2 regions of the Limnohabitans sp. Rim8 genome follow, and region 1 is predicted to be linked to the other one. Evidence: riboswitches for the same ligand, from Rfam matches in the RefSeq annotation. Region 1 holds a riboswitch; the other holds the start of a gene.
The links. A riboswitch is a leader RNA that binds a small molecule or an ion and turns the genes downstream of it on or off. The one in region 1 is predicted to bind glycine.
Positions count from the first base shown of each region.

Region 2: it holds a riboswitch for glycine, as region 1 does, so the genes downstream of both, Q1M54_RS02750 (D-amino acid dehydrogenase) here and gcvT (glycine cleavage system aminomethyltransferase GcvT) in region 1, are expected to answer to the same signal.

Region 1 covers NZ_CALPTI020000007.1:529-4,946, forward strand. Annotated here, with positions in the region: gene Q1M54_RS06530 (TRAP transporter substrate-binding protein) at 1-568, shown strand, start outside; gene Q1M54_RS06535 (TRAP transporter small permease) at 640-1,134, shown strand; gene Q1M54_RS06540 (TRAP transporter large permease) at 1,131-2,408, shown strand; glycine riboswitch at 2,418-2,535, shown strand; glycine riboswitch at 2,547-2,679, shown strand; gene gcvT (glycine cleavage system aminomethyltransferase GcvT) at 2,724-3,863, shown strand; gene gcvH (glycine cleavage system protein GcvH) at 3,937-4,302, shown strand; gene gcvP (aminomethyl-transferring glycine dehydrogenase) at 4,323-4,418, shown strand, end outside.
Region 2 covers NZ_CALPTI020000003.1:51,643-56,060, forward strand. Annotated here, with positions in the region: gene Q1M54_RS02745 (NADH:flavin oxidoreductase) at 1-301, opposite strand, end outside; gene Q1M54_RS02750 (D-amino acid dehydrogenase) at 575-1,828, opposite strand; glycine riboswitch at 1,999-2,097, opposite strand; gene Q1M54_RS02755 (M20 aminoacylase family protein) at 2,222-3,421, opposite strand; gene Q1M54_RS02760 (tripartite tricarboxylate transporter substrate binding protein) at 3,434-4,418, opposite strand, start outside.

The DNA.
Region 1 (4,418 bases):
CAAAGCCTTGGCCTGGGCTGAAAACGGTGTGCGCCACATGACCAACAGCAAACGCGCTGTCAACGGCCCGGATGACCTCAAGGGACTGAAGATGCGCACCATGGAAAACCCCGTGCACGTGACCGCTTACAAGAGCTTGGGCATCGTGACCACCCCCATGGCCTTCACAGAGGTGTTTACCGCTTTGCAACAAGGCACTGTGGACGGCCAGGAAAACCCCCTGTCGGTGATCATGGCCGCCAACTTTGACCAGGTGCAAAAGCATTTGTCGCTGACGGGTCACGTTTATTCGCCTGCTGTGATCTTGATGAACAAAGCCAGCTTTGACAAACTCAGCGCTGCCGACAAGCAAATCTTTTTGGACTCCGCCAAAGAAGCTGTCAAAGCCAACCGCGCCCGTGTTGACAAAGACGATGCCAACGGTGTGGCCGAGTTGCGCAAAAAAGGCATGAACATCATCGAGAACGTGGACAAGTCCAAGTTCATTGCCACCATGGGTCCAGCCATTGCTGAATTCGAAAAGCAGTTCGGCAAAGCCAACTTGGACCGCATCCGCAATTTCAAGTGATTTGAGTTTGCCCATGACGCCCGACCGGCTCAGGCTGGCGGGCGTTTTTCAATTTGGCCGAGAAACTCCCCATGAAACAATTATTTTTACGCCTTGAGCAACGGACCACCGCCTTCTCGATGATGGTCGCCTGCGCGATGATGGCTCTGGCCTCGGCATTTGCCATTCACCAAATCGTGACCCGCTTCATCCTGGAGTCTCCGGCAGAGTGGACCGAGGTGTTGATCCGCTTCAGCCTGATCTGGATGGTGTTTCTCGGCATTCCCACCGCTTTTCGCACCGGCTCCATGGTCAGCGTGGATTTGCTGTACCGCTTGAGCGGCCAACGCATGCGGCGGGTTTTGGATGCTGTGGTGGCCATCTCGGCACTGACGCTGTGCTGCATCATTTTGTGGTGGGGCTGGGACTATGCCAATCGGGGCAGCGTGCAGTCCATGATTGGCCTTGAGGGCGTTTCCATGTTCTGGGCCTACTTGGCTCTGCCAGTGGGCGCTGTGTTCAGCATCATCGGCATCATCGGCTTTTGGCTGGATCCCCAGCGCATGGAATTGGAGAACGCACAATGAGTTCAGTCATGCTTTTCACGATGCTGTTGTGCTTTGCACTGACAGTGTCAGTGGCCGTTTCGATTGGTTTGTCGGCGATTGTCGGCATCCAGATTGCCAACGCCAACATGCTCATTTCCGTCAAGGAAATGTTCAACTCTCTCAACAAATTTCCGCTGGCCGCCATTCCCTTCTTCATTTTGGCGGGCAACCTGATGGAGACCGGCGGCATTTCTCGCCGCTTGGTCGAGTTTGCCAAGAGCATCGTGGGTGGCATCCAGGGTGGCCTGCCCATCACCTGCGTGCTGACTTGCATGATTTTTGCTGCGGTTTCAGGCTCCTCAGTGGCCACCACCTTTGCCATTGGTGCCATCTTGATTCCCGCCCTGATCAAACACGGTTACCCCCGCCCCTGGGCCACGGCCTTGCAGGCCACCTCGGCTGAGTTGGGGGTGATCATTCCCCCATCTATCCCCATGATTTTGCTGGGCGTGAGTGCCGAACTCTCGATCGGCGAGCTGTTTGTGGCGGGCGTGGGGCCTGGCCTGCTGATTGGCTTTGCCCTGATGCTGTTTTGCTGGCTGTATGCAAAGTACAAAGGCTGGGGCAAAAACGACGGCGAGGGCCGCCTGAGCTTTGGCAAAGCCACTTGGCAAGCCAGCTGGGCTTTGCTCATGCCGGTGATTGTGCTCGGCGGCATTTATGGCGGCGTCTTCACACCCACCGAAGCGGCTGCCGTGGCGGTGCTTTACTCCTTCATTGTCGGCACCTTGATTTACCGCGAAATCGGTGTCAAAGACATGTACAACATCCTGCGCAAATCGGTGATTTCAAGCGCGGTGATCATGTTCATCATCGCCAACGCCGGGCTGTTTGCCTTTTTGATCACCCGTGCCGGTGTGCCCGCGGCCATTGGTGCCTGGCTGCAAGAGGTGCTGCAGTCACCCGTATATTTCTTGCTGGGCGTCAATGCGGCCTTGTTCATCATCGGCATGTTCATCGAGACCAGCGCGGCCATCATCGTGCTGGCCCCGATCCTGGTGCCGGTGGCGATCCACTTTGGCATCGACCCGATTCAATTCGGCATGGTGATGATCGTCAACCTGGCTTTAGGCATGATCACCCCGCCTTTTGGCGTGAACCTGTTTGCCGCGTGTACGGTGGCACGAATATCGCTGGACAGGATCATCAAAGACCTGATCCCCTTCATCGGGGTCATCTTGGGCTGCCTGATGCTGATCAGTTATGTACCAGAGGTATCACTGACCTTGCGCGACTGGATTTACAACAAATAAAGCTAGAATCAACCTCTGTCAGGAGAGTGCCTGACTTGTCTTCCCTCATGAAACAAGTCAGACCGCCGAAGGCGCAGGCGGTTTGAAAAACTGCTGAACGCTCAGGCAAAAGGACTGACAAAACGCTTTTCATCAAAGCGTTACCTCACTGGAGAGAGGTGCTGGGATATCGATCCACGGCATCCACCGAAGGAGCAACCCGCAGAACGTTTGGCTTTTAGGCTGAATGTCCCCGGCGAATCTCTCAGGTAAAGCGGACAGCGAGGGCAAGCGCTACAGCATGTGCTGTGGTTTTTCATTGCCCTTGGAGTTTTTGTGACCGCTGCTGCCGACTTGCTCACCACCCCTTTGAATGCACTGCACACCGAGCTGGGCGCCCGCATGGTGCCTTTTGCCGGTTACAGCATGCCCGTGCAATTCCCGGCAGGCTTGGTCGCTGAGCACCACCACACTCGCAGCGCGGCTGGCTTGTTCGATGTCTCGCACATGGGCCAGTTGTGCCTGAGCGGACCGGATGCTGCAGCCGCCTTCGAGAGCCTGATGCCGGTGGACGTGATGGGTCTTGGCCTGCACAAACAACGCTATGGCCTGTTGCTCAATGACGAGGGCGGCATCATCGACGACCTGATGTTCGTGAACCGCGATGTGGCCAACGGTGGCGACATTTTTGTGATCGTCAACGGCGCTTGCAAGCACGGCGATTTGGCCCACATCCAAGAGCGGATCGGCAGCCGCTGCACCATCACGCCGCAATTTGACCGCGCCTTGCTCGCCCTGCAAGGCCCGCAAGCGGTGATCGCTTTGCAACGGTTCTTGCCGGGTGTCGAAAAGCTGGTGTTCATGACCGGCGCAGCTTTTAATGTGGATGGCGCAGACCTGTATGTGACGCGCAGCGGCTACACCGGCGAGGACGGTTTTGAAATTTCTCTGCCCGCCCACGCTGCCGAGGCTTTTGCCCGCCGCCTGCTGGCCCAGCCCGAAGTCAAGCCCGTTGGCCTGGGCGCCCGCAACTCATTGCGCTTGGAAGCCGGGCTGTGCCTGTACGGCAACGACATCGACACCACCACCACCCCGGTCGAAGCGGGCTTGAACTGGGCCATGCAAAAGGTGCGCCGCACCGGTGGTGCGCGTGCGGGCGGCTTTCCGGGTGCGACCAAGGTGCTGGCTCAACTCGATGGCACAGCCCCAGCGCAACGCTTGCGCGTGGGCCTCATCGGCCTAGAACGTGTGCCGGTGCGCGAGCATGTCGAGTTGCACAACGACGCAGGTCAGAAGGTGGGCGAAGTCACCAGCGGCCTGCTCGCTCCCACCGCCGACCAGCCCGTGGCGCTGGCCTATGTGCAGGCAGAATATGCAGCGTCGGGCACACGTCTGAACGCCATGGTGCGCGGCAAAGCCGTGCCCATGCAAATCAGCCCCCTGCCCTTCGTGCCCAACCGCTATTACCGTGGTTAAAGCCTCACTTCATCGTTAATTGGGGTCAGATCCCAATTAAATGTCACCAATTCAACACTCAAGGAGCCCCCTCATGATCAAGTACACCGAAGACCACGAATGGTTGCACATTGACGGCGACACCGCTGTCGTGGGCATCACCCACCATGCGCAAGATGCGCTGGGCGATGTGGTGTTTGTCGACCTGCCCGAAGTGGGCAAGTCCTTTGCAGCAAAAGATGTTGCGGGCGTCGTCGAGTCGGTCAAAGCCGCCGCCGATGTTTACATGCCTGTGGACGGTGAAGTCACCGAAGTGAACGAAGAACTGCGCGGCGACCCATCACTGGCCAACACCGACCCACTGGGCAAAGGCTGGTTCTTCAAGGTCAAGTTGTCCAACCCGGCACAAACCGATGCTTTGCTGGACGAGACGGCTTACAAAGCGTTTTCTGCAGCTTGAAAGATTAAACGGAGCCACGCATGCTGATGTCCACCCTCAAGCCCTTGGGCGAACTCGAAAACCCATCCGAATTCATCGCCCGCCACATTGGCATCAGCGCTGCCGACGAACAGCAC
Region 2 (4,418 bases), on a different contig from region 1:
CAGCAACTGCTTCGCCCCCCCAAATCATTTTGGCGCCAGATCTGCCGAATAAAGTCCAGCGGCGGCGGGTGTTGTCGGAGGGGTTGCCATCGGGTTGGCCATCCCAACCTTCCATCGGGTGAATGGCATAACGGTTGCCAATTTTGAGACCGGAAACCGTCAGAGCTTGGGCCATGGCCGCGGTGTCACCCGATTCCAGATGGTCATCGCAAGGCATTTGCAAGCCCAGCCGATTCAAGTTTTCTTTGAAATTTTGCGTGTCTGACAAAGATTTGACTTTGACGAAATCTCCAAATTTCATGTGCTCTTTCGAAGAAGGGTTTTTAGAAAGTCAATCTGGAAAGGGTGCCGCCTATTTTTCCTTCAAACCATCATACCCATTTGCTTCAGTGTATCAAGCGCATTTTCAAGGGATACTTTTAAGAGTTTGAGGGTGGGGTGTAGGTAACCGATTTTGGAAAATCGAACATCTTTTCAATGCGCTCTGTGAATCATTTGGAGCCAATCGTTGGAAAAAATTCCATCGATTGGCTCGCAGCGTGGACAGCGCTCGGATTCAATTTCAAAAAACTGTTCAAACCATTTGCAAAACCTGGCTGACCTTCAATTCAGACTTCCTTGCTTGCACCTCGCTGGCCACCACGTCAGCGGTCACGGCCGACAGCGTCCAGCCCAGGTGGCCATGGCCGGTGTTGTAGAACACATTGGCTTTGCGACCAGGGCCCACGCGGGGCATCATGTTGGGCATCATGGGGCGCAGTCCGGCCCATGGCACCACCGAGCGGGTGTCAATTTTGGGGAAGCATTGCTCCACCCACTCGATCAAGGGGCGGATGCGGTCCGCTCGGATGTCGCGGTTCACGCCATTGAACTCGGCTGTGCCCGCCACGCGGAAACGGTTCAGGCCCAAACGGCTGGTCACCAATTTGGTTTCGTCGTCGAGCAAGCTCACGTTGGGCGCACCGGCCTGGCTTTTTTCATCGTTCAAGTTGACGGTGATCGAATAGCCTTTGACGGGGTAGATATTGACGCGGTCACCCAGCTGCGCCGCGAAATCTCGGCTGGCCACACCGGCGCAGACCACCATGCCATCGAAGGTGTGCACCAGGCTGCCGTCATCGCCTGCGACGGTGATGATGGCTTGCTGACCATCGCTGCTGACCGTCTTGACGTCTTGACCGTACAAAGTTTTCACACCCAGACGTTCTGCCGCTTCGGCCAGGCCGTGTGTAAATTTGTGGATGTCGCCGGTCGAATCGCTCTCGGTGAAGTAGCCGCCGTAGTAGTCACCAGCCAAGGTGGGTTCGATGGCTTTCATTTCTTCGGGCGTCACCGCTCGGCGTGGCAAGCCACCTTGGGCCAGCAATGCCGAGACGCGACCGGCGTGGTCAAAGCCCTGCTTGTCGCGGTAGATGTGCAAGATGCCTTCTTTCTTCAAGTCAAAGTCGATGCCTTCTTCTTGCGCCCATGCAAACAGATGTTGCCGAGCAGCCACGGCCAAGCGGGCTGTCTCGACGGTGTTGCGCTCGTAATGAGGCATTGCCGCGATGAACTCCGCAAACCATGACAGTTTGTGCCATGTGGGCGCAGGGTTGACCAACAAAGGTGCATCGCTTTTGAGCATCCATTGGATGCCTTTGAGGATGGTGGACCAGTGGGTCCAGACCTCGGCGTTGGAGGCGGACAATTGACCGCCGTTGGCAAACGAGGTTTCCATAGCGGCGTAGCGATGGCGCTCGAACAGGGTGACGGCAAATCCGCGTTTGGCCAGGGCGTAGGCGGTGGTAACGCCGGTGATGCCGCCACCGATGACTGCAATGGTTTTCATGACAAAAGAGCTTTCTACAACGTCAAGGATGGAAGCTTGGCGTCAGCAAGTCGCTGCCGCCAAGCGCCCCCTCTGTTCAGAACCTGAGAGATTCACGCTGCGCACAGCTGCGCGTCGCTTGCTCCTTCGGTGCACTGGCGGACGAAACGCCAGCAGCTCTTCAGAGAATTGGCATGTGACCGGTCCTTTGGCCTGAGAGTTTCCGGGGCGGTTGCTCCTTCGGCGCTGCCTGCCGCGAGCGCGGTGGCAGTCTCTCCCGATCACATGTCGACACAAGGTCGATGGTTTTCAATCATTCACGGTGTTGAGGTGTGCCTGAACCAGTGCATGCCTCACCCTTCAAAAAGAATCATGACGACATTCAAAAAAGGCCGCCACTGGTTTATCGAGCATCTATTTTTGGGGATCCATTTTTTTTAGATACTCACCCACCAAGGCCAGCCAAAATGCCGCTCCTGGTGCGATGAGTTCATCGTTGAAGTCATAGCCAGGGTTATGGACGTGACACGCACCACGAGTTCCCGGACCGCCGTTGCCGATAAAAATGTAGCTGCCAGGTACTTGCTGCAGCATGAATGCGAAGTCTTCGCTGGCTGTATAGGCAGGTCCGTTGGGCTCAACCTGATGCGTGCCAAAAACCTTGGTGGCGACCTGCGTCGCGAATTCAGTCTCATCAGGCGTATTGACCAGCACAGCATACCCTTCTCTCCAGTCGATGGCAGCTTGCACCCCGTAGCTTTCTGCCTGAAGCTTAACCAGCGCCAGAATTCTCTCTTTGAGCAGGGCTCGAATTTCTGTGTCGAGCGCTCTGATGCTCAGCTCAAGCGTGGCAGTCTGCGGAATCACGTTATTGGCGATGCCCGCGTGGATGGCCCCGACCGTCACCACGGACGTCTTCTGTGGGTCGACATTGCGTGACACGATCGTCTGGAGCGCCATGACGATCGAAGACGCGGCCACCACTGTATCTACTGCCTCATGAGGAAACGCACCATGTCCACCCCGTCCATTCACAGTGATGGTCACGTTGTCGCTGGAAGCCATCGCTGAACCTTTTCGGAACTCCAAGCGACCGGCTTCAACGCCTGGCATGTTGTGCATCGCAAATACGGCATCGCATGGAAACTGATCAAACAGACCATCGGCCATCATTTTCAGCGCACCACCAGCCCCTTCCTCGGCAGGCTGAAAAATCAGGTGAACCGTTCCATCAAATTCAAGGTCTTCAGCGATCAGCTTGGCGGCCGCTAAAAGCATGGCTGTGTGTCCATCATGGCCACAAGCGTGCATGATTCCAGGGACTTGACTTTTCCAGGGGCTAGAGCCTACCTCTGAGATTGGCAGTGCATCCATGTCCGCCCGCAGGCCAATGGACTTGCCCTGTTGACCACGGCGCAATGTTCCCACGACGCCCGTTCCACCCAAACCGGTTGTGACCTCATAACCCCAGCCATTCAACTTGTCGGCAACCAAAGAAGCGGTCTGATGCTCTTCGAAGGCCAGTTCAGGGCGCGCATGGATATCACGACGGATCTGAATAAAATCACCAACGCGCTGCACCCAAGAATGCGCGAGATAGTTGCTGTCTTGCATCCAACGCTTTCGTTATTGGGCTTGTAAGCCCATCGATTTGGCGATGGCGCGGTACCTGGCCGTGTTATCTGAATAAAGCTTGCCCAATACGGACAAAGTTTGTGGACGGGGGACGATCATGGCTTGAGCTTCCAATGCGCTCTTGATGGTTGGATCGCTGGCCACGTCACTCAAAGCTTTGTGCAAAGCCTGAACCACTGGCTCTGGCGTATCTTTGTGGACAAAGTAGCCTGCCCAGGTATCAAAGACAAAGCCCTTGAGTGCTTTGCTCTCATTCAAAGTTGGTACTTTGCTGAAAAGCGCTTGTCGCTCTGCTGATACGACAGCGGGAGCCCTGAGCTTGCCATCCTCAACCAGCTGAACCTGACCTTTGCCATAAGGCGTCATGAAAATATCGACTTGTCCACCCATCAAATCTTGTACAGCTGCAGCACCGCCTTTGTAGGGGATATGCGTCATAGGAATGCCTGTGATCGATGACATGTGCTCACCCATCAAGTGGTAGAGAGAGCCGAGACCGACGCTGGCGTATGTCAGAGGCTTACCCTCAGCAGCTGCCTTTTTAGCGTAAGCGATCAATTCATCGCCATTTGCGGCGGGGAAATCTTTGCGTGCAAGCACCACAAGAGGATTGATGCTGATCATCTGCACAAGTCGAAAATCTTCGGGCTTGTACTTGATGGCTGCATTGGCCAAAGGTGCCAAGATCAATTCATTGGGTGAACCCTGAAAGATCATGTGTCCATCGGCGGGGCTGTTCAAAACCTTTTGGCCAGCGATACCGCCACTGGCTCCACCCAGGTTTTCGACGATCACCGTCTGTCCGAGGTGTTTGGCTAAGGTGTTGTTGAGCGTGCGTGCAATGACGTCCGACACACCGCCCGCAGGATATGGAACCATCAAGGTGACGGTTTTATTGGGGAAATTCTGAGCAAATACCGCACCACACACCACCAAGGAACTGAGCACACTGGACACGACTTTGAAAGCAAATCTC